4 regions of the Arthrobacter sp. K41 genome follow, and region 4 is predicted to be linked to each of the others. Evidence: riboswitches for the same ligand, from Rfam matches in the RefSeq annotation. Region 4 holds a riboswitch; each other region holds the start of a gene.
What was found. Region 4 has a riboswitch for thiamine pyrophosphate ahead of thiD (bifunctional hydroxymethylpyrimidine kinase/phosphomethylpyrimidine kinase). Riboswitches for the same ligand answer to the same signal wherever they lie in the genome.
Positions count from the first base shown of each region.

Region 1 (5,389 bases), on a different contig from region 4:
GCCAGGGCAGGGGATCGAAGTAGTTCTGCGGCCTCACAACGTCCGCAGACGCGAGGTGACTAACGGCGGCGGTGAGTGATTCGCGCGTGTAGCGCACGTCGTCGTCGGCTATCACCAGCAGTTCCGCCCGGGCGGCCCGGACGCCCGTCATCACGCCGGCCACCTTGCCGTTTCCGTTACCGGCACCCTCCGGGCGGATATGGCGGACAACAGGCGGGAAAGCGTCCCGGTGCCGCTCGAACAGCTCCGGACCGGACCCGTCCACGATGGTCACCGGGATCCACCCGCCGAGTCGCTCGAGATAGGCAACCAGCTCCGGCAGGCCCGAATCATCGGTCCAGCGCAGCGGCAGGATGTACTCCGCAGGCTGCCCCAGGGCTGTGGTACTCACGCTGCTGCCGGCACTGCCGCCCTCAGCGAGGTCTGCCCGTTCTCCCAGCACGCTAAAAGGTGTGACGAGAGCCTGCCGTCAACGGCCATCACGGCTGTCGCCCCGAACAGGACGTCCCCGAGCAGCTCGGGTTCGGCCTCCACGAGTCCTCCTGCGAGGTCGCGGCCGGCGATCTGCTCGTGGACCGCGTCGGCTTCCACATGTTCGTCGAAGTAGTGGGTCACCTCGGCGTCGAAGCCGTGACGGCGGAAACCGCTGCCATACAGCCGGTTGGGCTGGGAAGAGGTCATCTCATAGATGGCCAGATGCCCGGTGATTGCGCCGCGCAGCCGCCGGTTGAGCCCGAACAGGGACATCATGTTGACCGCCGCGAGGGAGACGGCGGGGACGGCGTTCACGTAGGCGCCGTAGTGATCGTCCATCCCCAGGCCCCGCATGGTGCGGGCAAAAAGCGCGCTGTGCATGCGGTCCGGGCGCCCTCCGCCGTACTCGTCCGCCTGGATCTCCACCAGTGCAGCCTTCGCCCTGCCGGTAAGCCGGGGAATGGCCCAGGTGTGCGGGTCCGCTTCCTTGAGCTGGTAGACCGACTTGTGGACCAGGAACTCCTTGAGCTGGTCCAGGGTTGCCTTCTTGGCCACATACCGGGACACGCTGGGACCGGTGTCCGTGGCGGCCAGGCCGAAGAGGACGTCGGCCACGGCGTCGCTGGTCATTTCCGCGGCAGGGGGGAGGTCCAGCTCCCCGGCTGCCGACTGGGCGGCTGCCCGGAGCGCCTCTTCGAAAGGCCTTTCGAGCAGGCGGCGGACCTGGATGAGGCCCGGCTCCCACTCCCACTCATCACTGACACCTTCAAGGCCGGAGTAGTGCAGCTCGTAGAGGGAGAAAAGTGCCAGCTGGACGTCGTCGTCGCCGATGATGTCGGTGGCCGTGCCCAGCTGTGTCACCACCAGCCGGCGCAGTTCCTCAACGGCGGGGGAGCTGTCACCGGCCCCGGCTGTTGCTGCCAGGACCCGGAACAGGGCGGTGCTGATGGGACCTCGGGGTTCAGGGATCTTCATGATTGCTCCTTCGGGCGGCAGCGGTGCTGCCGGGTGCTTGGCCGTCGACGGTGGCGGTTTCGGTCAGGGCGGTCGTTCAGGTTGCGCCGCGGCTGCGCCGCGGGGTGGTCCGGGGGGCCAGCAGGATGGCGAGAATGATCATGGTCGAACCCAGGGCCAGGTGGAGCCAGTTGTCGGCGCCGTTGAGTGGGATAAAGTTGGCGGGAGTTTCGTCCCCCACCAGGAAGCCGTAAAGCCAGAGAACCAGGTACACGACGCCCCCGTAGATCAGGAAGCTTCGTGCCTTCTGGTGGGTCCGGGCCAGCAGCAGTCCGGCCGCCCCGAAGGCAAGGTGCACGATATTGTGAAGGACCGACACCTGGAAGAGGTTCAACAGCAGGGCTCCGGAGCCGTGTCCGGCCATGCCCAGGGAGTCGTAGTTGCTGGTGATCCCGGGGACAAACCCCAGGACACCCACCAGCAGGAAGAGGGCGCCGGTTACGAAGGCAGCCTTCTGCAGGCCCGTCCTCGCGCCGGTGGCCCGGGTGCTGACTGTCATGACCTGTCTCCTCAAAAGCCTGGAGACAACATAGTAAGCATGGTTACTAATAAAAGCTAAGTGCGCCTGCCGGTGCTGCTGCCCGCCGGCCACTGCCGGCAGCGTCCGCGCAGCCGGCGGGCTCACCCTTCCGGGACGATCCACACGTAGGGGTTTGGCTGGTGCCCGCCGCGGCGGCCGTGCTCATACCCCTGCTGCCAGGCCTTTCCGACGGCGGATACCAGTTCAGCCAGCAAAGGATAGTAGGGGTGGTCGGGGCCGATGTAAATCATTTCTTCCTCGGCCTTGTCCACCGCTGCCCGCACCTGGTTTTCGGCTGTATTACCGAGCATGGCGCCCCCTCCTGTTTGGAACTTCCGCCACCCGTCTCGAATGTACTCCCGGCATCCAAGGGGAGTCCATCGCCCTGGTTGGGAACCCGCGTCAGTCCGTTCGCATGGAGCTGAGGATCTCGCGCAGCGCCTGTACCACCAGGTCATGGTCCTGCACCTGGGGAAGCCCTGAAACAGTGACCGTAGCCACCGCTCCCACTCCGGCGACATATACCGGGAACGAGCCGCCATGTGCCGCATACCGGCGCTGATCAAACCAGCCCTGGTCTTCGATCCGTCCGCCGCGGGTCCGGGCGCGCAGCCCCACCAGCAGGGAGGGCACCTCGTACCGGGCCGCCGTTCTCTGTTTGGCGCGGATCCAGTGCTCGTTGTCCGGGGTGGCCCCCGCCAGGGCGACATGGAACAGGACCTGCTCACCCTTGGTGATGTCTATCGCGATGGGGAACTGGCCCTCCTTCCCCAACTCCACAAGCAGCAGCCCCAGGTTCAGTGCGTCGTCCATGGAAAAGCCTGGAAACTGGAGCTCCCGGATTTCGCCCTCTATCCGGGCGATAAGAGCCTGCAGCGATCCCTCCGGCTGGACGGCATCCGAATCCGGATCGAACTCAGTCACATGCGGTGAATTGGCGGTCATGGCCCACAATCTACCCTTCCTCAGGTGTAAACTGGACCCCGCCCACAAGGGCAATTATTTACTCACAGAATCATTCAACGACAGGGGAGCGCCGCCGTCGGGCATCACTGGCCAAGCCAGGAGCCGCAGGTGGGCGCTGAGAGTGCGGACAGCCGCAGACCCTCGAACCTGATCCGGTTAGTACCGGCGCAAGGGAGTCGAGTTCTCGAAGCTCCGCAGTGGTTTGCCGCTGCGGTTCTTTCCCCTCCTGTTCCTCAGGAGGATCGCATGGCAACTACAGCAATCAAGAAGACCACCAGCAGGTCCTGGCGCGTTGTGGACATCGTGGTGGCGGCGTTGATCGCCATCGCAGGCGGCGTCATTTTCTGGGCGTGGTCCCAGGGTGCCGCAGCAGTGTCTGCGCCGATGAACGCCCTTTACCCGCCGCTTACCGGACTGATCGCCGGCGGCTGGATGATCCCGGCGGTGCTGGGCATGCTGATCATCCGCAAACCGGGCGCCGCCCTGTTCTGCGAAACCGTGGCAGCCACCGGTGAACTGCTGATGGGTTCGCAGTACGGTGCCTCGGTGCTGTTCTCCGGCTTCGTCCAGGGCCTGGGTGCGGAAATCATTTTCGCGATTTTCGTGTACCGGAAGTTCAACCTGCCGGTGTCCCTCCTCGCCGGTGCTGCTGCCGGGCTGTTCTGCGGCCTCAATGACTCCTTTGCTCCCTGGGGCTGGAACATTGCCTACTCGGGCGGCGACAAGCTTGCGTACATTATCTTCACCGCGATCTCCGGTGCCGTCATCGCCGGGGCGCTGTCATGGATCGCCACCCGCGGCCTGGCCAGGACCGGTGTCCTGAGCTCCTTTGCCTCGCGGAAGGCAGCCACGGAGCCGGTTTTCTCCTGATGACAGCGCCTTCCGTCCACGGCGCGTCCGTGGCGGCGCGCCCGGCTGCCGTCACCGCGCGCGGCTGGGGCTGGCGGCATGCCGGGCGTTCCAGGCCTGCTGTCCGTGCCCTTGACCTGGACATCCGGCCAGGGGAGCGCGTGCTCCTGCTTGGCCCGTCCGGAGCCGGCAAGTCCACGTTCCTCCATGCGTTGGCGGGGGTGCTGGGGGATGCGAACGACGACGGCGAGGCCGGCGACTCCGACGAGTCGGGTTCGCTGCTGGTCGACGGCGCCTCCCCCCGCGATCAGCGCGGCCGTGCCGGGTTGATGCAGCAGGACCCGGAGACACAGGTGGTCCTGTCACGGGTGGGGGACGACGTGGCCTTCGGTGCCGAGAACCTTGCTGTGCCCCGGGACCGTATCTGGACCCGGGTGCACGAGGCTTTGGACGACGTCGGGCTGTCCCACCTGCCGCTGGACCATCCAACGTCTGCACTGTCAGGCGGCCAGAAACAGCGGCTGGCCCTGGCCGGCATCCTTGCGATGCGGCCGGGGCTGCTTCTCCTCGACGAGCCGACAGCCAACCTGGATCCCGCCGGGGTGGTGGAGGTGCGCGACGCCGTCGGGCGCTGCCTCGACAAAACCGGAGCAACCCTGGTGGTGGTGGAGCACCGCGTCTCCGTCTGGAAGGACCTGGTGGACCGCATTGTGGTGCTGCAGCCCGGTTCTTCGACCGACCCGGGGGTGCTCCTGGACGGGCCTCCGGACCAGGTTCTCGGCGAAGCCCGGAGCATGCTCATTGAGGCCGGGGTCTGGGTGCCCGGGTATGTTCCGGCCACCCGCCCACGCACGGCGGATCCGGCTCCCGGCTCCGGGGACCTGCTGCTTGCCGCCGAAAACCTGGCCGTATCCCGTGAACGTGCCCGCCGCAAGGGCTTGCGCAAACTGCCGCCAGTACCGGTCCGGCAAGGCATCTCGGCGCAGGTCCGGGCAGGGCGGGCGCTGGCCATCACCGGACCCAACGGCGCAGGAAAGTCCACCCTTGCGCTGACCCTCGCCGGGCTGCTGGAGCCCGTTGCCGGGAAAGTTTCGGCCACCCTGGCGCTTAGCCGTGGGGCGGGAATCGACCCGTACAAGTGGAAGGCGGAGCAGCTGATTGAACGCATGGGCACCGTTTTCCAGGAACCTGAGCACCAGTTCGTGACCGGGAACGTGCTGGACGAACTGCGCTTTGGTCCGCGCCACCTCGGGCACGGGGAAGAGCGGGTGGATGAGCTGCTGGAGCGGCTTCGGCTCACCGAACTGGTTGATGCGAACCCCTACACACTTTCGGGCGGCGAGAAGCGTCGGCTTTCCGTAGCAACGGTCCTGGCCGCGCATCCGCAGGTCCTGATCCTGGACGAACCCACCTTCGGGCAGGACGCCAACACGTGGGCTGAGCTGGCATCGTTCCTCTCTGAACTCCTGGACGCCGGCACAGCCGTGCTATCCGTGACCCACGATGCTGAGTTCACGGCGGCGCTGGGTGGAACGGAACTGCGCCTGGCAGCAGAGCCGGTAGTGC
Region 1 covers NZ_JBNHEW010000009.1:53,164-58,552, forward strand. The annotation lists gene AC5RTE_RS16435 (glycosyltransferase family 2 protein) at 1-391, opposite strand, end outside; gene AC5RTE_RS16440 (iron-containing redox enzyme family protein) at 388-1,449, opposite strand; gene AC5RTE_RS16445 (DUF4383 domain-containing protein) at 1,526-1,987, opposite strand; gene AC5RTE_RS16450 (hypothetical protein) at 2,110-2,319, opposite strand; gene AC5RTE_RS16455 (heme-degrading domain-containing protein) at 2,411-2,953, opposite strand; TPP riboswitch at 3,026-3,166, shown strand; gene AC5RTE_RS16460 (ECF transporter S component) at 3,221-3,844, shown strand; gene AC5RTE_RS16465 (ABC transporter ATP-binding protein) at 3,844-5,389, shown strand, end outside.
Region 1: another riboswitch for thiamine pyrophosphate. It lies ahead of AC5RTE_RS16460 (ECF transporter S component); the one in region 4 lies ahead of thiD (bifunctional hydroxymethylpyrimidine kinase/phosphomethylpyrimidine kinase).

Region 2 (5,389 bases), on a different contig from region 4:
CTCTCGCTTCCCCAAAGAGTCCTAGACTACAAATAAGACATAAACCGAGAAACGTGAACGGCTGGGAGGCCCCTGTGGAAATTAAGATCGGCGTGCAGAATGTTGGCCGCGAGATTGTGCTGGAATCTGTCCAGGACGCAGACTCCGTAGCCAAAGTTGTGGAGGAAGCCATCACCAGCGGCGGCGAACTGCGGCTCAAGGATGACAAGGGACGCCTGATCATTGTTCCCGGCAAGGCCCTCGCCTACGTCGAGATCGGAGCCGAAGAAGTCCGCCGCGTAGGTTTCGGCCAGTTCTAGTCCCGAGCCCCGGCCCGGGGCCGGCATTCCAAGGAGAGGCATGCTTTCGCTGACCATCGTGGTGCTGGTAACAGCAGCTGCAGGTTTCATCGTCTGGGCCAATGACAAACGGCACACAAAATACGGGGCAGTCCTTCCCGCCGCCGTCAGCGTGGGTGTGGGGGCTGTTACCTGGATCATTTTGATGGCTGCGGGCTTCGGTTACCGGCCGGGAATGACGTGGCTGCCGTGGGTCCTCCCCATTATTTTGGGTACTGCGGCGGCGGTGGCCGTTGTCCTCTATCTGGGACGCACAAGGGCCAGGCAGGACCTGGAACGGCTTACTGCCGCCCTAAAGCTCTAACCGGACCGCAATACTGTGGCCACTGCCCGGGGCAGTGGCCACAGGCGGTTAAGAGCCGGCGGGATGCTTCTTAGGCTCGGCAACCGCCTGCAGCGCGGCTGCAGCTTCACGTACTGCCTCGGCCGCGCGCACGTCGCGGGCCGTGACCTCTCCCCCGGCGTCGTGGGAGGTATACCGGAGGTACACCAGGTTGTACCGCCACTCCAGGTCAGGGTGGTGGTTTTGCTCCTCGGAGAGGCGCCCGACGGCGGCAATCAGCTCAAGCGCTGCAGCCGCCGTCGGCAGTTTGTATGCGGTCACCAGCGCACCCCCGCTGTACTGCCAGTCCGGCAGGACCGCCAAGGCGTCCTCGAGCCGCTCGGGAGAAAGAACGTCCTTGCCGGCCATAGCTGCTCCTTGCCTGGTGGCCGGCGCCCGCAGCACCAGGGGGAGGCCTAGAGGAACTCGGCCCGGCCCTCCATGGCCGAGGACGCCAGTGCATGTTCGCGGCGCGGTATCCTGCCGGCCGCTTGTGCCAGCCTACCGGCGATCACCGCGTGTTTGAAGGCTTCCCCCATCAGGGCAGGATTCTGTGCCCGGGTCACGGCCGTGGCCAGCAGGACGGCGTCGCAGCCCAGTTCCATGGCCAGGGCCGCGTCCGAGGCAGTGCCGATGCCGGCGTCCAGAACCACCGGCACTGAGGCGCGGGCGACGATCAGCTCGATATTGTGCGGGTTAAGGATGCCCAGTCCCGTGCCGATCGGTGCCCCCAGCGGCATCACGGCAGTGGCCCCGAGGTTCTCGAGCCGCAGGGCAAGGACAGGGTCGTCGTTGGTGTACGCAAAAACCTTGAATCCCCTGTTGACGAGCTGCTCCGTGGCGTCCACCAGTTCGACGGCGTCCGGCAGCAGGGTCTGTTCGTCGGCAATGACTTCCAGCTTCACCCAATCTGTTTCCAGCGCCTCACGGGCCAGTTCGGCGGTCAGCACGGCGTCCCGGGCAGTAAAGCAGCCGGCCGTGTTGGGCAATACGCGGATGCCGTGGTTCACGAGCAGCTGGAAAAGTGAGCCCGTTTCCGCGGTGGAGTACCGCCGCATGGCCACGGTGGTCAGGGCGGTTCCGGAGGCCAGGAGGGCCGCCCCCAGGCCGTCAAGACTGGGGGCACCGCCGGTGCCCATGATGAGCCGGGAGGTCAGCGCGACGCCGTCGATCACCAGCGGATCGTCCTGGCCGGTTGAGCTTGAGGTGGTGATGGTTTCGGTCATGGTGTCAGCCTCCCTGCACGGCCGTGACGAGCTCGACTTCGTCGCCGTCCGCGAGCGCGGTGGCGGACCACTGGCTGCGCGGCACTACCTCGGAGTTGTGCGCGACAGCCACGCCAAGCTTCCGGCCGTCGGTGGCCTGGCCGGTGGCAGCGAGGGGGCGTCCGGTGACCTCGCTGACGAGCGCGCTGATGGAGGCGCCCTCGGGTACAAGGTGCCGGGTTCCGTTCAAGGTGATGTTCATGCTGTTTCCTTTTGGCGTAAGCGGTTGGTGGACGGGTAGCCGGAGCGGGAGAAACGGCCAGGGTTGAAGGCCGCCCACCGCGGGTCCGGCCCGCCGTCCAGGAGGTCCCGGCAGACGGCGGCAGCCGCCGGAGCCAGCAGGACTCCGTGGCGGAAGAAGCCGGTGGCAATGATGAGCCCGGCGACATAACGGGCGTCCCGGCCGGCCGGCCCGGACGCCGCGGGTACCCGCCCGAGCAGCGGTGCGTTGTCCGGCGTTCCGGGGCGGGCCCGGGCGGTGGCTTCCAGCAGTTCAAGTTCGGCGACGGCGGGGACCAGCACCAGCGCGTCCCGGAGCAGCTGGTATACGCCGCCGGCGGAAACGGCATCAGCGGCCGAGGGGGCATCCTCGCGCTGGGTTGCCCCGACCACCACTGTGCCGTCCCGGCGCGGGACGATGTAGACCGGGACGCCGTGCACCAGCCCGCGGACGGTGGACGTGACCAGGGGTTGCACATGCTTGGGAACGGCAAGGCGCAGGATGTCCCCGTAGACGGGCCGCAGCGGCAGATGCAGATTGCCGGGCAGTGCTTCCAGCGCTGCCGCGTGCAGCCCGTTCGCCACCACCGTTTCGGCGGCCAACACGGCACCCCCGCCTGCCAGGCGTACCCCGGCGACCCTTCCGTTCTGCCACAGCAGCCCGGCCGCGCGGGCAGGGACTGCATAACCGTCGACGGCGCCGGCTGCTGCGGTGCCGTGCCCTGCGGCGCGGCCCCTGCTCCCGCCTCCGTTACCCGCACGCCCGCCGGCCAGGGCGGCCTGCAGGCAGGCCACCAGCAGCCGCGGATCCACCTGGTGGTCCGCCGGGGTGTCCAGTGCACAGGAAATCCCGGGACTGAGCAGCGGCTCCCGCTGCCGCGCTGCCCGGACGGTGAGCGGTTCAACGGAGAGGCCGTTCGCCTGCTGGACTGTGCGCAGGTCCATCAGGGCGCGGCGGTCCCCGGCGTCGGCTCCCACGGCGAGGGTCGGCGTCGTAATGTATCCCGGATCTGTCCCTGAAGCTGCAGCGAGGCCGGCGGCGAAAGCCGGCCAGCGTACGGAGGCCTCCAGCATGAATTCCAGGAGGTCCTCCTCCTGGTAGTGCAGCTCGCTCACCGGAGCCAGCATTCCTGCGGCAGCCCAGCTCGCCCCCGACCCCGGCGCGTCGTCGATGACCACCACTGCGCGGCCGGAGCGCTGCGCCTCCCACGCGATGCTGTGGCCGATGACTCCGCCGCCGATGACGGCGACGTCGGCGTGGACGATGTTGTCCGCCCGCCCGGACGGCGCGTCCGGGCGGGCGCCTGAAGGTGCGCCCATGTGTCTCCTTCCCTACGCCGGCATTAACCGGATCAGGTCAAGCGGTCGGCTCTGACGCCCTCTCAGCCCGGCGCTTTGTGACAGCTGCCGCGGGCTCCCGCAGTACGAGGCCAGTGTAGAGGAACTAGGCTTTCCTCCATGAATGTGTCCCACACCCCTGCCGCCGGCACTGACGTCCTTGGCAGCGCGAAGATCAGCAACGGCCTTCACGCTGCCCGCCTTTATCTCTGCACCGATGCGCGCACGGACCGCGGGGATTTCGGGGATTTCGTTGATGCCGCTTTTTCCGGTGGCGTGGACATCATCCAGCTCAGGGACAAGAACATCGAGGCATCCGAGGAGCTCGAACTGCTGGCCGTCCTCAAGGAAGCGGCAGAGCGGCACGGCCGGCTTTGGGCCGTCAATGACAGGGCGGATATCGCCGTATTGTCCGGTGCCCCGGTGTTCCATATCGGCCAAAAGGACCTGCCCCTCGAGGCTGCGCGGACCCTGCTCAACGGCAATGCCGCCATTGGCCTCTCCAGCCACAGCCCGGCGCAGGTGGACGCCGCCCTGGCTGCAGCCTCGGCTCCGGCGGGCTTGGATTACTTCTGTGTAGGCCCGGTTTGGGCCACCCCCACCAAACCGGGACGGGCCGCGGTAGGGCTCGACCTGGTGAAGTACGCCGCAGAAGCTGCGCGGACGGCCGGCCTGGAAGGGCAGTCCGACGACGGCCTCCCCTGGTTCGCGATTGGGGGCATTGACCATGGCAACGTGGAGCAGGTGGTGGCTGCAGGCGCGCGCAGGATCGTGGTGGTCCGCGCCATTACGGAAGCTTCCGATCCGGCAGCGGCCGCCGCTGCGCTGCTCGCGGCGCTGGACGCCCGGAAGCCCTGACTTCGGGCGCCAGAGCGGCGGCGTCCGCGGCGGGATCAGCCAAGTGCGGCGATCCGGGCACGGCGCCTGCATTATGGCCGGAATTCGGACTAGGCTGATTTTCGTGTCACACCATCGGCTGGCTCCCAACGTCCACGAGCACAACAACGCGCTCGAGGCGGCCCTGAGCGCCCTGCGGACCGAGCTGGAGTTGCCGGGCGCCTACCCGGAGGACGCGGTGGCTGACGCAAAGGCGGCCGTCGAGTCCCTGCAGCTCCCCAGCCATGACCTCACCGGCATCGAATTCATCACCATCGATCCGGCGTCGTCGACGGACCTGGACCAGGCCCTGTTCATCGAGCCGGACGGCGACGGCTACCACGTGCTGTATGCCATTGCGGATGTGCCCGCCTTCGTGGCCCCCGGCGGGCCCCTGGACGCGGAAACGCGCCGGCGCGGCCAGACGTTCTATGCCCCCGACGGGCGGATCCCCTTGCATCCGGAGGTCATCAGCGAACAGGCCGGAAGCCTCCTCCCCGGCCAGGACTGCTCCGCGTTCGTCTGGGACTTCCGCCTGGACAGCGCCGCCGGGGTGCAGTCCGTAGCGGTAAAGCGGGCCCGGATGCGCAGCCGCGCGAAGCTCAGCTACAAGGGCGTGCAGGCCGAGCTCGACGCCGGCACCGCGGCCCCGGTGCTGCTGCTCCTTAGGGAGGTGGGGCTCAAGCGCGTGGAGCTGGAGCGGGCCCGCGGCGGCGCCAGCCTGAACATGCCGGAACAGGAGATCGTCCAGCTTCCCGACGGCGGCTACCGGATTGCCGCCGCTCCCCAGCTTCCGGTGGAGGACTGGAACGCACAGATATCCCTCATGACCGGAATGGCTGCGGCCCAGCTCATGCTGGCGGGGAAGGTGGGCATCCTGCGCACCATGCCATCCCCGGACGAGCGCTCCCTGAATCACTTCCGGCTGCAGACCGAGGCCTTGGGCAAGCCTTGGGACGGTGAAGTCAGCTACGGCGAATACCTGCGGAGCCTGGACCCGACGGAACCCCGCCAGCTGGCCATCATGCACT
Region 2 covers NZ_JBNHEW010000005.1:101,938-107,326, forward strand. The annotation lists gene AC5RTE_RS13015 (TetR/AcrR family transcriptional regulator) at 1-25, shown strand, start outside; gene AC5RTE_RS13020 (DUF3107 domain-containing protein) at 75-299, shown strand; gene AC5RTE_RS13025 (hypothetical protein) at 340-642, shown strand; gene AC5RTE_RS13030 (4a-hydroxytetrahydrobiopterin dehydratase) at 691-1,029, opposite strand; gene AC5RTE_RS13035 (thiazole synthase) at 1,077-1,886, opposite strand; gene thiS (sulfur carrier protein ThiS) at 1,891-2,127, opposite strand; gene AC5RTE_RS13045 (FAD-dependent oxidoreductase) at 2,124-3,464, opposite strand; TPP riboswitch at 3,457-3,575, opposite strand; gene thiE (thiamine phosphate synthase) at 3,603-4,340, shown strand; gene AC5RTE_RS13055 (RNB domain-containing ribonuclease) at 4,444-5,389, shown strand, end outside.
Region 2: another riboswitch for thiamine pyrophosphate. It lies ahead of AC5RTE_RS13045 (FAD-dependent oxidoreductase); the one in region 4 lies ahead of thiD (bifunctional hydroxymethylpyrimidine kinase/phosphomethylpyrimidine kinase).

Region 3 (5,389 bases), on a different contig from region 4:
CGGGGTGCAGTTCGCCCCGGACGAGACGGTGCTGTGCCAGCTGGAGGTCGGGCTGCCCGTGGTGCTGGAGGCCGCCCGGCGGCACAGCGGTTACTTTGTGCTGAACGCGGCACCGGCCATGCACCTGCCGGCGGAGCTGCTGGAACGCTGCGACCTGGTGATCGTCAACGAGAGCGAGTACGCCCTGATCCCCGCCCTCGCGGAGGCGAAGCTGGTGGCGGTGACGTACGGCGGGGACGGCTCGGCGATGTTCGAGCACGGACGCAAGGTGGCAGAGGCGCCGTCGGCTGCCGTGGCGGTGGCGAACACCGTCGGCGCCGGGGACGCGTTCTGCGCCGCCCTGGTCTTGGCGCTGCGGCACGGGTTGGACTACGCCCACGCTCTGGCGGTGGCCAACGCGGTGGGCGCGAATGCTGTGGGAGACCCGGCCTCGCAGCCGGAGTTGGCACAGCTGGGTTACTACGTCGAGCGGACTACTGCGACTGTGGCACCCCGATGAGCATCGTATTCAGGAGGGCTGCGCCGGCGGATTTTCCTGAGGTCCGGCGCATTACACGGGAGGCCTACCTGCGGGCGGGACACTTCGCCGCCGACCACCCGTACATGAGTGTGCTGGAGGATGTGGAGCACCGCGCCGAGCATGCGCAGGTGTGAATGGCGGAGGCTGACGGGCGGGTGGTCGCGGCGGTGACGCTGACGTTCGCAGACCAGCCGTACAGCGAGATCGCCAAGGACGGGGAACTGGAGTTCCGGATGCTGGCCGTGGACCCCGGATGCCAGGGCGGCGGCGTTGGCCGCGCGGTGGTCGGCGAAGTGGTTCAGCACGCCCGGCAGCTCCCCGGCATCGAGGCGATCAGCATCACCAGCGCCAAGTTTATGGAACGGGCGCACGGCTTGTACGAGTCGCTGGGCTTCCGCCGGGCGCCGGAGCGGGACTGGTACGTGCCGAGCGAAGACATGCTGCTGTGGGTGTTCCGACTGCAGCTGGGTGGGTGAGCCGCGTGCCCAAAACGATTGGAGCTTCCATCTAATGCTCCAACGCTGAAAGGTTCGCAGCTACGAGCTGCCTCGCGCATACCTCCCGCTGCTCTTCATGCGGAGTGCCGACATTCACCAACACTCCGGACGCAACCCGCGCAAACGGCCCTGCCTCGGACGGGACGTCCACCATGGCCGGTGCCGCCCCGAGGGCCAGCAGGACATTGGCGGTGAAATTCGTGACCACGGTGTTGGTCAGGCACTGGATCAGCGGTGTGCTTTCCCGGACACGTTCGAGCATGGTCCAGGCATGGTCAGGCGTCAGGCGAATAGTCATCCGCGACATCCCTTCGCTAGTACGAACTAGATCAGGTTCAACGGGTGTTCTCTCAGCCCCTACCAGCAGGGCACCCCGTGTCACTAACGCAAGACTCTACTCGCCGGCGGAGGGTGGGAAAAACGTCATGTCAGGACTGGCGGCCTTTGTGATCAGGGGTTTCCAAAGGCCCGCTTGGCCCATCGGCGTCCGGTGGTGAACGCCGACGTCGCACACCGGATCAGTGCGATCCACCGGCAGATCGCGATGCTTCATGTGGAACTGGCAGACCTGATGGTGGCTGCTGCTGGCGGGGGTCCTTCTCCGGTTCCTGCCCAGCCTCTTGTGCAGCCGCCGCGGGCTGCGGCTGGAGCGCCGTCAGTGGCAGGATGGTCCGAGAAAGTTTTGAGGCTGTCGGAGAGACACCTTTAGCGACAGAGTTATAGGCACGGCTAATCCGCCGGTTGTCCTCGCTAACGGCGCGATTGCCCGGAACCGCCGCAGCGTCGGTCACGGCGGGCCATTATGCGCTGAAGCCCTCGAAGGAGTTCCGCCCCGAAAGCTCGAGTATCTCTCGGTCAGGAACTGTTAGGTCGAGGTGCATCTGCCACACCACCTCAGGCTACCCGGAGTCATTGAGGAAGGATCCTCAACGAGTTGTGTTGCTGAGGATGCCTGAACGATCATCGGTACAGCTGAGGCGCCAGGGGTCAGCAGGGCCGTCCCCGTGTGAGCTGCCCGTCCCCTGAAACGCCCTGAACCTCCGAAGTATCCGAACCGCTTTGTGTTTGTTTCAAACAATGCGTGCGTCAGGAACATGACGATTGACCTTCAGGCATCCGGAGCCTCCATCGAGTCGCTCAGTTCAACCGGATTGGTGGGTCGATGATGGGAGCTTGAGTGGAAATCGCGTGCGACATGAGATGTGGGTTGACCCTGTTCGATAAGCCGGGGCGTTGGCGATCTGACTATCGGGGAAGATCGGTCATCGGCCGCCGGGTCCATGCCCGCGCCCCGACGCCTGATGACGGAGTCGTTGGCGCATGCGCGTTCGATTTTGAGTTCCGTCCAGGCCAGGGATGTAATGACGGAGACGACCTCGACACAATCGGGGTATCAGTTTCGACGTTCTCGCGGCCAAGGTTCAGGACATAGACGTGCGCCTTCCGCGCTCGGAGTTCGTATGGACTCAGCACGTGTAATCACTGGCAGTACGAGTTGTGTATATTCGCGGAATGGTAACAAAACTTTCCGAGGCAGCCGATCAACCTCTAGACCTGCTTCACCAGCGGTTGAAGGAATCTGGCGCGACCTGCGAATGGCTTACGCCAGAGGATGGCGAAAGACAGCTTCGATTTTCCATACTCCGAGGCAGGGATGAACAAGTTTGGAGACGTGCGACGGCAGCTACTGTTGATAAATACTTTGAAATCAATGTGCAATCCAAACGATTTTTAGGCAATTACGATGCACTCTACGATAAGCAGACGGGGTTCATCGAGGCCTCCCTCGAAAATGGCGGATCGCGAGGAATGGCAATCTCTGAAATGCCGGGAGCTGAGGTGCAAGATCCAGGGGGTGATTGGCGCCCCATCGCGCTAGACGCCCCGATCCCCCTCTCTGACGCAGAATCGGAAACAGAATCAAGTCCAGACTCAGAGAGCGCGAGCGTGGATCGTGAGAACGCCCGGTCGTCGAGCTACCGAATTCGAGTCAGGGACCCTCGCGGTCGATGGAGTCTCGAAGTGAGCCCGGCAACAGAAGTTCTACAGACATTATCGTCCCGACGTATTTTTATGAGAGGGCGAGATGGGCGAAATGCGAGCAATTCCCTGAAAATTGAGGGACTGCAGCCTGCAACCCACGACGAGGCGCTGAAAGCACTCGACGAGCTAGGGGCGTCTTTTCTATTCGACCTGCAGTTGAAGTACGCGTACGGGGCGAATCTAGCTCTCTTTAGGAGCCCCTCGCCTTACGTGCGGACTTCACAAGCACCCGCATTGATCCCTCTATCTCCTCCCCGCTACTCGTACTCAACAGAAGCTTTGTCGCTGTACCGCTACGCCACCTCGGCGACCGGCATGAATCTCTTGGCGTTCCTGGCTTACTATCAGGTGCTGGAATTCTTCTTTGCTCGATACTCCGAGTTGGAAGCAATCCGGAAAGCTCGAACAAACTTAAGAAACCCTCTGTTCAATATCGAGGACGATGGGCAATTGGGGCGCCTTTTAATGCTGGGCGGCGGCGCCAAAGGCAGATCGGAACGAGACCAATTGAAGGCAACGCTTCGATCCTGCCTGGAAGTAGATGAGATCAACACCTTTGTATTGAACCACCCCGAACGCGCCGCGCATCTCAAGAACAAGAAAAAGATTGTTGACGTATCAATCATTAATGTCGAAAATCGAGGGGTTGACCTCATCGATCAGGTAGCTGATCGCATCTATGACATTCGGTGCCGGGTGGTTCATGCAAAGGATGGGGGTGGCCACGATTCAAAGCTGCTTATGCCCTATTCTCCTGAGGTAAAAGAGTTGAGCCACGACGTTGATCTAGTTAGGTTCTGCGCACAACGCGCGCTGATCGCAAGTGCAGGCCCAATACAGCATTAGTATGTTCACCGCAGAACTCATCCAGGCGGCGGCAAGGCTGCAGAAACCTCCGATCGATAAGAGCGGAACAGCTGCGGGGCGCCGTTCTCGCCCATCTCCGTGCGCGCGGTCAGTCGCATTTCCTCGTCGTCTGTCCGGCCGCGGTCGTGAGTAACTGGACTCGCGAGACAGTAAAGCACACCAAATTAAGGGCCTTACGCCTCCACGGCACATTATGGGAGCGAAACCACGCGGCAAAGGCGTGGGTCAAGAACGGCGGCGTCGCCGTCACCACGTATGATCTCCTGCCGTGGATAGAAGAGCACTTGAGCGGAGTCGATCTGGGGTGCGTCATTCTCGATGAGGCGCACTACATCAAGAATCCCAGGGCAAAGCGCTCGCTCGCGGCGGCGGAGATCATCAATTCCACAAAGTATGCAATCTTGATGACTGGCACGCCGTTGGAGAACAGTGTCGCCGAGTTCCGCAATCTGATCAGCTATATCCGCCCCGACCTCGCGGAGGAAGCGCCTGAATTTCTCGCCAAGGCTTTTCGCAAGCATGTCGCGCCAGCCTACCTACGCCGTAACCAGGAGGATGTGCTCACAGAGCTTCCCGAAGTGGTCGAGATAGACGAGTGGATGGGGATGTCGCACTCTGATGAGCTGGTATACGGCCGAGCGGTAAGGGAAGGCCAGTTCATGTTAATGCGACGCGCCGCCATGATGTCGGAACAATCCATGAAGGTCAGCCGACTGCTAGAAATTGCAGGAGAAGCCGAAGCTAATGGCCGACGGGTCATCGTCTTTTCATACTTCCGAGAAGTCCTGAACCAGGTCGCTCGCCTACTACCCGGTCAGGTCTTCGGCCCCCTTACAGGGTCCATCGCCGCGGCGGACCGACAGAAGCTCGTTGACCGCTTCTCACAGGCCGGGCACGGCGCCGTCCTCGTTGCACAAATAACCGCGGGCGGTGTCGGCTTGAACATCCAGTCGGCGTCGGTCGTTGTGATCTGTGAGCCGCAGATCAAACCCACGATGGAGTCACAGGCGATCGCGAGAGCTCACCGCATGGGTCAGACCGACACTGTCCAGGTGCACCGTCTGCTTACGGAAGACAGCGTTGACGAGCGCATCCGCGACATTCTGAAAGACAAGAGGCAGCTCTTTGACGAGTTCGCGCGGGACAGTGTTATCGCAAAGCAGGCTCCCGATGCGGTTGACGTATCTGAGGTCGAGCTTGCACGACGTGTGGTGGCAGCGGAGCGCGAAAGACTATCTATTGTGGCAGGGTGACATGTCGATGACTGCTGCCCCGACCCTGAGCCGCTGAACCTTCGGTTTCGGAAGCGTTCGTGAACTCTCTTCCACCACGGGATGCTGGTCTCGCGGTTCCTGGCCCACATCCGGCACACGGTCACCAAACGCAAATAATCGAAATGTGTGTAAAAACTTGTGGTGGTGGCCCTCTGACGCTGGCGCGCAGGCTGTGACTTGGCCGCTGC
Region 3 covers NZ_JBNHEW010000003.1:443,392-448,780, forward strand. The annotation lists gene AC5RTE_RS09685 (ribokinase) at 1-499, shown strand, start outside; partial or broken gene AC5RTE_RS09690 (GNAT family N-acetyltransferase) at 496-996, shown strand; partial or broken gene AC5RTE_RS09695 (hydroxyethylthiazole kinase) at 1,052-1,324, opposite strand; TPP riboswitch at 1,307-1,403, opposite strand; gene AC5RTE_RS09700 (hypothetical protein) at 2,530-3,906, shown strand; gene AC5RTE_RS09705 (DEAD/DEAH box helicase) at 3,978-5,180, shown strand.
Region 3: another riboswitch for thiamine pyrophosphate. It lies ahead of AC5RTE_RS09695 (hydroxyethylthiazole kinase); the one in region 4 lies ahead of thiD (bifunctional hydroxymethylpyrimidine kinase/phosphomethylpyrimidine kinase).

Region 4 (5,389 bases):
GTCAAGGGATCCACCCGGCTGGAGGCGAAGAAGCAGCGCCGGCGCGAGTCGCGTGACACCGGCCGCCGCCGCACCGTCATTACCGAGGCCGAATTCCTTGCCCGCCGCGAGTCTGTCGACCGGCAGATGATTGTGCGCCAGCGCGACGACAGAATCCAGATCGCCGTCCTCGAAGACGGCGTCCTGGCCGAGCATTTTGTGTCGAAGACCCAGCAGGATTCCCTGATCGGCAACGTCTACCTCGGCAAGGTCCAGAACGTGCTGCCTTCCATGGAAGCCGCCTTCGTGGACATCGGGCGCGGCCGGAACGCCGTCCTTTACGCCGGTGAGGTGAACTGGGAAGCCGTCAACCTCGAGGGCAAGCAGCGCCGTATCGAAAATGCGCTCAAGTCCGGTGATACCGTGCTGGTCCAGGTGACCAAGGACCCCGTGGGACACAAGGGCGCACGCCTGACCAGCCAGATCTCACTCCCCGGCCGCTACCTGGTGTTCGTTCCCGGCGGTTCCATGACCGGCATCTCGCGCAAACTGCCCGACGTAGAACGCAACCGCCTCAAGCGCATCCTCAAGGACCGGCTCCCGGAGCAGGCGGGCGTCATCGTCCGCACCGCCGCCGAGGGAGCGTCCGAGGAAGAGCTGACACACGACATCAACCGCCTGCGCGCGCAGTGGGAAGGCATCGAAAGCCAGTCGAAGTCCACCAAGATCCTTGCTCCTGAGCTGCTGTACGGCGAACCGGACCTCACCATCAAGGTGGTCCGTGACGTCTTCAACGAAGACTTCTCCAAGCTGATCGTTTCAGGCGAGGAAGCCTGGGACACCATCGAGGCGTACGTCACCTATGTGGCGCCGGACCTGGTGGGACGCCTCGAAAAGTGGACCAAGGACCAGGACATCTTCGCTGCTTGGCGCATTGACGAGCAGATCCACAAGGCGCTGGAGCGGAAGGTCTTCCTCCCGTCCGGCGGTTCGCTGGTGATCGACCGCACCGAAGCCATGACCGTGGTGGACGTCAACACCGGCAAGTTCACCGGCAGCGGCGGCAACCTCGAAGAGACGGTGACCAAAAACAACCTCGAGGCTGCTGAAGAAGTGGTCCGCCAGCTCCGCCTCCGCGACATCGGCGGCATCATCGTCATCGACTTCATCGACATGGTCCTTGAATCCAACCGCGACCTCGTTCTGCGCCGCATGGTGGAATGCCTGGGACGCGACCGCACCAAGCACCAGGTTGCCGAAGTGACCTCCCTTGGCCTGGTGCAGATGACGCGAAAGCGGATGGGCACCGGACTCCTGGAAGTCTTCGGCGAGCAGTGCGAAGCGTGCGCCGGCCGCGGTGTCGTCACCCATGACGACCCCGTTGAGCACCGGCGGGCCAACATCGTAGCCGCCGAACACCACGTCCAGCGGACCGACAGCCGGCCGGAACCCCGCAGCGAAGGCCACCGCAATGACGCCCCGCGCATCGACAGCAGCCAGGCCGGCGTGCGTCCGGACCGGAAGCGGCGGCGGGGCCGTGGCGGCCAGCAGCCCGAGGTTGCCCCCGCGCCTGCCGTGCCCGTCCACACAGTCCAGCCCGACCCCACTGACGCTGAGCGGCACGCGAAGGCGGAAGCCACCCGGCTGGCCCTTGCCAACATCGCCGCCGCCGCGCATGCAGCCCACTTGCACGACGACGAAGTGGCCGCAGCCAGGCTGGCTGCCGCGGACCATTCCGCGCCCGCCCCTGCTCCGGCTCCCGCAGTGGAAACAAACCGCGACGACGATGCGCGCCCGGCCGCCGTGCTGACCTTTGGCGGCGAGAAGGTGGTGCTGCCGTTCGTGGACCACGCTGAGGAGCAGCCGCAGAAGCCCGCACTGACCCTGGACCGGCTTGCCGAAGCGTTCGCCCACCTGGGCCAGCCGGCGCCCGCACAAGCGGAGCCTGAGCAGACCGAACCGGAGCAGAAACCGGCGGAGCGCGTGGAGCCGGTACAGCCGGCCCGCGTGCCTGCTGCAGCCGCTGCCGGGGAACCGGCGAAGGACTACACGGACCACACGCTGGAGCAGTCCCGGCAACGGCGCCCGCGGCGCAACCGCAGTGCCAGCCGCGCCCAGGGAGCAGCCAACGAAACCTCCGTGCAGCATCACGAAAGCGTGGCGGCAGCCAGCACAGGGCATACCCACGAGGCAAAGGCTCCGGCGCCGGCCGGTGCCGGCGGTGCCGGCCTTGAAAAAGCGTCAACAAAGCCCGCAGAGGCGCCCATCATCCTGGGCGTAGGCGTACCGGCCTCGGAGCTCTAGCCGGAGCGCTCACGGGCACGTACCGGCGCGTTTCAACAAGTCCCCGTTCAGTGGACAAAACCCCATGAAGTTCCAGGGGATTTGTCCACCGGGCGGGGACTTTTGCGTGCAGGGCCCGCAGGGCGGGATGCGGAGCTGCGCGCCATCAGCGTGCGGCTTCGGGTCGCAATGTGTCACCTTCAGCCTGGGGCGGGCAAAAAAGCTAGGCTGGGGAACCGACACGGGGTGCCGCGCAGAGAGCCGGCTGAGATTCAGACCCGTTGAACCTGTCCGGTTAGCACCGGCGAAGGGATGTCCTTTGTCTACGACTCTTGTAATGCCCGCAGCCACCCCTGGACCCGCCACTGCGCCGGCATTGCCGGGCCGGCAGGTACCCAGGGTCCTGTCCATCGCCGGCTCGGATCCTTCCGGCGGTGCCGGTATCCAGGCGGATTTGAAAAGCATCGCGGCCCTCGGGGGGTACGGGATGGCAGCCATCACTGCCCTCACAGCCCAGAACACGCACGGAGTAAGGTCCGTTCACGTGCCCCCTGCAGCATTCCTGGCAGAGCAACTCGACGCCATCAGCGACGACATCACCATCGACGCCGTGAAAATCGGAATGCTCGGCAACGCCGACGTCATTGGAACGGTGGCGCAGTGGCTGCAGAAGGTGCGGCCCGCCGTCGTGGTCCTGGACCCAGTTATGGTTGCCACCAGCGGCGACCGGCTCCTGCACGAGTCTGCCGAAACGGCCCTGCGCGAACTCCTGCCGCTGGCACACCTCATCACCCCCAACCTCGCGGAGCTCGCCATGCTTGTGGGCGGGCAGTTGCAGGACAGCTGGGGCGGCGCGCTGGACCAGGGCCGCGCCCTCGCAGCCGCCAGCGGCGCAACCGTACTGGTCAAGGGCGGCCACCTGGACGGCAACGAGTGCCCGGACGCGCTGGTCAACACCCTGGGCCTGCTGTCCCATGAAGTGGTGGAGGTGCCAGGGGAGCGGCTTGCAACGACGAACAGCCACGGCACAGGCTGTTCGTTGTCCTCTGCAATGGCCACCGCCCAGGCGCGGCTGGGGGACTGGGAAGCGTCACTCCGGGAAGCCAAGCCGTGGCTCGCCGGCGCGCTCAAGGCCTCGGGAACCCTGGAGGTGGGGACAGGCAACGGGCCCGTGCATCATTTCCACCACCTGCAGCCGGTGCCGGCGGAAGGCAGCTTCGCGGCGCAGCTGCGGCGTGAGGCGCAGCCGGACCTGGAGGATATCTATGCCCTCGGCTTCATCCGCGACCTGGCTACGGGCAGCCTTCAGGAGCACCAGTTTGAGTACTACCTCGCGCAGGACGCCCTCTACCTCAACGGCTATTCACGGGTTCTGGCAAGGGCGAGTTCGCTGGCGCCCACCGAGGCGGAGCAACTGTTTTGGGCTGCTTCGGCCGGGCAGTGCCTGGAGGTCGAGTCGGAGCTTCACCGCTCCTGGCTGGGCGCGCGCTCGGTCCTGCCCCGGCTCGGCCCCGTCACCAAGTCCTACGTTGACCACCTGACGGCGGCCTCGGCGTCGGGCAGTTATGCGGTCCTCGCGGCGGCAGTCCTGCCCTGCTTCTGGCTGTACGCCGAGGTAGGCGCCACGCTCCACGCCCAGTTTGTTGCCGCCGGTGAACCTTCCGCGCACCCTTACGCGGAGTGGCTGCGCACCTATGCCGACGAAGACTTCGCCGCCGCCACCCGCAGGGCCATTGCCATAGTGGATGAAGCGGGACGCAGGGCCTCCGCTGCCGAGCGGCCCGCCATGATCACGGCATTCAAACAGTCCTGCCGCCTGGAAGTGGACTTCTTCGACGCGCCGCGCCTCCATGCCTGACACCGTGGCCGCGGCCTTGCCGGTAGTATGGTGGGGCACGGTCCCGAGGCCGGGATTCAGCAGTGGTACTTATCACAGCCAGCCCGCCGGAACCAGCCTCATTTGCGGCCGAAGCCAAAATTAGCGTATTCTGGATCTTCGGTGCTTACGCCAACACTTGGGTTATGACCCCACGGCGTTGAGGCACAGCGAGAAACCAGGCTTTTATTGGCCGGTTCCGCACGCAAATTTTGTAATAAACGTCGAGAGAAGTGAGTTCCCAAGTGGTGTACGCGATTGTCCGCGCAGGCGGCCGCCAAGAGAAGGTTTCCGTTGGAGACTTCGTTACCCTTAACCGCGTCGCCGGTGGAGCTGGCAGCACTATCCAGCTGCCCGCACTGCTCCTGGTTGATGGTGACAAGGTCACCACCGCCGCTGCTGACCTGGCCAAGGTAACTGTTACGGCTGAGATCCTGAACGACCTCCGTGGTCCGAAGATTGTGATCCAGAAGTTCAAGAACAAGACCGGTTACAAGAAGCGCCAGGGTCACCGCCAGGAACTGACCAAGGTCAAGATCACTGGTATCCAGTAACCTTCGTTACTGTTCAGGTTTTTCAGCAGATCCCCAGAATTTAGAGGCAGGCATTTCAAATGGCACATAAAAAGGGCGCGAGCTCCACTCGCAACGGTCGTGATTCCAACGCTCAGTACCTCGGCGTGAAGCGCTTCGGCGGCCAAGTCGTCTCCGCAGGCGAGATCATCGTCCGCCAGCGTGGCACCCACTTCCACCCGGGCGCCGGCGTTGGCCGTGGCGGCGACGACACCCTGTTCGCACTGACCCCGGGAGCCGTTGAATTCGGCACCCGCCGCGGTCGTCGCGTCGTCAACATCGTTGCTGCTGCAGCTGCAGAGTAACAAACAGTTCTGAAGCGGTGGAGCGGGCCAGTTGGTCCGCTCCACTGTTCTTTTAACCGCATTACAATCGTCTTGGCGCCCCGCGGCGTCCAGGAAACAGCATTGAGGAGAACCACGTGGCCAGCTTTGTAGACCGGGTAGTACTGCACGTATCCGGCGGTGCCGGCGGTCACGGATGCGTCTCCGTCCACCGCGAAAAGTTCAAGCCGCTTGGCGGTCCCGACGGCGGCAACGGCGGCAATGGCGGCGACGTGATCCTTCGCGTTGACCACCAGACCACTACCCTCCTTGACTACCACCACGCACCCCACCGCCACGCCACCAACGGTGGCCCGGGCATGGGTGACTGGCGTGGCGGCAAGAACGGCGAAACC
Region 4 covers NZ_JBNHEW010000001.1:603,317-608,705, reverse strand. The annotation lists gene AC5RTE_RS02890 (Rne/Rng family ribonuclease) at 1-2,283, shown strand, start outside; TPP riboswitch at 2,495-2,592, shown strand; gene thiD (bifunctional hydroxymethylpyrimidine kinase/phosphomethylpyrimidine kinase) at 2,600-4,120, shown strand; gene rplU (50S ribosomal protein L21) at 4,384-4,692, shown strand; gene rpmA (50S ribosomal protein L27) at 4,752-5,015, shown strand; gene obgE (GTPase ObgE) at 5,132-5,389, shown strand, end outside.